2 regions of the Priestia sp. YIM B13551 genome follow, and region 1 is predicted to be linked to the other one. Evidence: riboswitches for the same ligand, from Rfam matches in the RefSeq annotation. Region 1 holds a riboswitch; the other holds the start of a gene.
What was found. Region 1 has a riboswitch for cobalamin ahead of ACFX4N_RS01375 ((2Fe-2S) ferredoxin domain-containing protein). Riboswitches for the same ligand answer to the same signal wherever they lie in the genome.
Positions count from the first base shown of each region.

Region 1 (2,207 bases):
TCGTACACGGCTTAATTGGTCCAGGAATTGATTCTTCTCATGCGTTTGAGAGAACGCATCAAGATTCATTAAACCATACGTATAAGCTTCTTTATCACTATGTGCAGTCGAACATGGTTCTGCTTTAAGAAAGGAATATTTAATTAGTGTATTTTTATGCAAAACAAAGAGCAGGACGGGATTGTGATGTCTGTCCTTTCCTTTCCTAAAAAAGAAGCCGGCTGTCCGGCTTCTTTTTTTAATAAATACTATATATTTTTTTACTAGTGAAGCAACAGTTGGTTAAAAAAGCACCTTTTTAAAGAGGTATAATACTGCTTAAACCTTTTGGACATTTTGTTCACTTACAGAAGTTAAAATGTTTTTAAATTTTTAAAAGTTTCTTGTGACAAGTTTTGTAGAATGGGTTTTCAAAAGGAAATGGTTTCGGCATAATGTGGATATAGCGATCACTACAATAATCGGAGGCGAATCTTTTCATGTGGGTACTGACGGTATATGCTGGAAAAGAAATGAAAATGTTTGAATTTGAAACTGAAGAGCAGGCGAGAGAAGCTTTTGCCAAAACAAATGGCTGTAAAGTTCTTTCAGAAGTTGTGTATTATAATGATCCTCATTTAACATTAGTAGCTATATAATGAAAAAACAAGAGCTGATTTTATGCTCTTGTTTTTTTATAGATACTTGTATCTTCCGAAAAGAATAGAGTTGAAATAAAAAAAAATGTACGCTATGATATGGTAGTTACTTCTATTATTCTGATAGTTTAAAAGGTTCATATATATCAAACAGCAACAGTAAAGATGCCAAGAAGGCTTAATAGGGAAACTGGTGAAATGCCAGTACTGTCCCCGCAACTGTAAGTGTGGACGAACGAGTATAACCACTGTGAAAAAATCACGGGAAGGTTCTCAAGTAGAATGATACACAAGTCAGGAGACCTGTCTTTATTGTGAAGTTTCTATTTCTCCGGGGAGCGGGAAGGGAGACGTTGGCTTAAAGTGGCATTCGTGCACACTCTTACTCTGACGTTTTACCCGCTCGCATATTAGCGAAGCGGGTTTTTCTCGTAGCGTAAAACTACATATCGTGCAAAAAAGGTGCGCAATGTTCACATTGCGTTAAATGGGAAGTCTGGTGTGAAGCCAGCGCGGTACCCGCCACTGTGAAGAAGAGCTGATTGCATATGCCACTGTATTCGGGAAGGCGCAATCAAGTGATGAATCGAAGTCAGGAAACCAGCCTTTTTCTAATGCGAAGCTTACCCTACGGGATATAGGTGGAAGTGCAAAAACTTAGTTTGAATTTTCTGCGCCTCTATCATTGATAGAGGCGCTTTTTTTAGTAAAGGAGCGAATGAGTGTGACGACGTGGAACTTAAATGGAACAAAACATCACGTATTGATTTGTAATGGAAGCAGCTGTATGAGAAAAGGTGGAGAAGAAGCCACGCAAGCTATTCGAAATAAAGTGACGGAACTGGATTTGGATGAAACGGTTCATACGACGCGTACTCGCTGTAACGGACGATGCAAAGATGCTCCTGTAGCTATCGTGTATCCTTCAGGAGATTGGTACAAGCAGGTCACTGAAACCGTGGCTCACCGAATTGTCGAAGAGCATTTAGCAGGAGGCTGCAGTATAAAGGAATCGCTTATTTATGAATGTGATCAAAATGGTTTCGTTTCTCCGGAAAACAGTGACTCCATAGAAGGAATTGACAAAGTAAAAAGTAACGCATAAAGGAGGAGCTAGCATGAAAGGTAAACTGTTAGTTATTGGATTTGGGCCGGGAAGCTTTGAACATATTACACAGCGAGCAAGAGAAGCCATTCAAGAAAGTGATATGATCATCGGTTATAAAACCTATGTGGAACTAATTCAAGGACTGTTAACGAATCAGCAAATTATTAGTACGGGAATGACCGAAGAAGTAAGCCGTGCACAAGAAGCTGTAAAGCAAGCTGAAGCGGGCAAAACCGTAGCTGTCATTTCAAGCGGAGATGCAGGAGTATACGGAATGGCAGGCCTTGTGTATGAAGTGTTGATTGAAAAAGGCTGGAAAAAAGAAACGGGCGTAGAGATGGAAGTAATTCCTGGCATTTCGGCTATTAATTCATGCGCATCTCTCCTTGGAGCGCCCGTGATGCACGATGCTTGTACGATTAGTTTAAGTGACCACCTTACGCCTTGGGAGCTAATCGAAA
Region 1 covers NZ_JBHZOX010000001.1:264,719-266,925, forward strand. Annotated here, with positions in the region: gene ACFX4N_RS01365 (M42 family metallopeptidase) at 1-128, shown strand, start outside; gene ACFX4N_RS01370 (hypothetical protein) at 480-638, shown strand; cobalamin riboswitch at 785-963, shown strand; cobalamin riboswitch at 1,082-1,261, shown strand; gene ACFX4N_RS01375 ((2Fe-2S) ferredoxin domain-containing protein) at 1,363-1,743, shown strand; gene cobJ (precorrin-3B C(17)-methyltransferase) at 1,757-2,207, shown strand, end outside.

Region 2 (2,207 bases), on a different contig from region 1:
TATGCTGCTGCTTTTGAAAAAGACTCCTCTTTTTGCAGGCGACTGTTGAATGTGTCCGTAATAGGCGGCAATTTTTTATGTTTACGAATTTGATTAAGCAAAGCTCTGCGCAAAGCATCGTTATGAAACACATCATGAACATACGTGCCAATGACGTTGTCTTTAACCGTTCCTTCTTTTTCATGCTCTACCACTGCAAAAGCTTCCGTGGTGCTCTTAGAAATCGTCTTTCCCATATGAATTTCGTAGCCTTCAATCGAAACTCTTTCACTTTCTAGCTGGACATACCCAGAAACTCTTTCTGTTTTTTTGCTGGTTGTCATAACGGTTTCCACCGGAAGCAAGCCCAGCCCTTTAATGGATTCAATCCGAGATTCTACTGCATCAGGGTCTGTAATTGTCTCCCCTAGCATTTGATATCCTCCGCAGATGCCAATGACGTGAACGTTCGTTGTGTTCAAAACTTGATTAATGGCTAGAGCCAGGCCGCTTTCTTGTAAAAACTGAGCATCTTCAATCGTATTTTTGCTTCCTGGTAAAACAATTAAATCAGGCGTACCTAATTGCGACGGCTTGGTTACAAGCCTCACGTGACAGTCTTCTTCTAAGCTTAAAGGATCGATGTCTGTAAAATTTGAGATGCGCGGGTACGAGATAACCGCAATATCAATTTCTTTTAACGGATTCACAAGCGTTGAGTAATTTCTAAGTGATAACGAATCTTCCGCGTCAATTTCCACGTTGTTCATATAAGGAATAACTCCTAGAACCGGAACACCCGTGTATTCTTCAAACCACTTCAAACCTGGTTTTAAAAGTTCTAAATCTCCTCGGAATTTATTAATTAACACCCCGATAACTCTAGACTTGTGTTCATCTGGAAGCAATTGAAGAGTACCCACTAGGCTCGCAAAAACTCCTCCTTTATCAATATCTCCTACTAACACAACAGGCGCTTGGGCTATTTTTGCAACGCGCATATTTACGAGTTCCCGATCGTTCAAATTGACTTCAGCAGGACTTCCAGCGCCTTCAATCACAATTCGATCATAATGATTGGCAAGCTCTTTATAAGCTTCCGTGATAACGTTCAAACCTTCATTAAAAAATTCTTGCCGATACTGAAAAGCAAACATATTACGTAGCGGTTTTCCGTGAACGACAATTTGAGATTCATGATCACGAGTTGGTTTAATTAAAATAGGATTCATATTGGTTGTTGCTTCTACTCCAGCTGCTTCTGCTTGAATTCCTTGCGCTCTGCCAATTTCTTTTCCATCCATTGTAATGTATGAATTAAGCGCCATATTTTGCGATTTAAACGGTGCAGTTTGATAGCCGTCTTCTTTAAAAATACGGCAAAATGCTGTAGCAATCATGCTTTTTCCAGCGTCTGAGTGCGTTCCTTGAATCATAAGCGGTTTTCCTTTTTTCACTTTTTCCACTCCCTACCACATAAAAAAACCTTAACTGTAAAAGTCAAGGTTTGGTCATGCGCTCATTAACACATTGTCTTGACTTATTTCTCCCACCGAAAAATAAGGGGTTTTTAAAAGCAGGTCTCCTGGCTTATGCTTCGTTTTACTTCTGCACCCTTCCTAGTTTGACTAGTGGGTCTTTGCAGGTTCATCCACATTTACAGTAGCGGGGGCTGCACCGGATTTACACCGATTTCCCTATTATCCTCCTTAGAGGCACTTTTAAAATCATTTATTCTTTATTGTAACGAATTTTATAACCATTCACAATAACGATTTTCTTCTATTATTATATATTACTGTGCTTATACTTATTTGGGTCTCGTATGCTATAATAACAATTATTTTCCAAACATCTTATGAAATAGCTAGGAAGGTGCTCACAGTTGAAGAAAAAAATGATTTATACCTTTATTGGTTCTCTTGTTCTTTATATAGCAATTATATCTTTTTGTATGTATCAAACTGCTCACAAGCCTGTTCCACAAAACGCAGATTATGTGCTCGTTTTAGGTTCTAAAGTAGATGGTGATCAAATGTCTCCTAGTTTAAAAGAACGAGTAAAGACGGCCTTATCTTATTTACAAGCACATCAACAAACAAAAGTTATCGTAACGGGCGGAAAAGGATCCGATGAAGAAATATCTGAAGCAGAGGCAGCCTATCGTTTTCTGCGGAAAGAAGGAATTAAAAAGAATCGAATTATAAAAGAAGATCAGTCAACTTCTA
Region 2 covers NZ_JBHZOX010000002.1:45,471-47,677, forward strand. Annotated here, with positions in the region: gene ACFX4N_RS09250 (cobyric acid synthase) at 1-1,445, opposite strand, end outside; cobalamin riboswitch at 1,538-1,717, opposite strand; gene ACFX4N_RS09255 (YdcF family protein) at 1,865-2,207, shown strand, end outside.
Region 2: it holds a riboswitch for cobalamin, as region 1 does, so the genes downstream of both, ACFX4N_RS09250 (cobyric acid synthase) here and ACFX4N_RS01375 ((2Fe-2S) ferredoxin domain-containing protein) in region 1, are expected to answer to the same signal.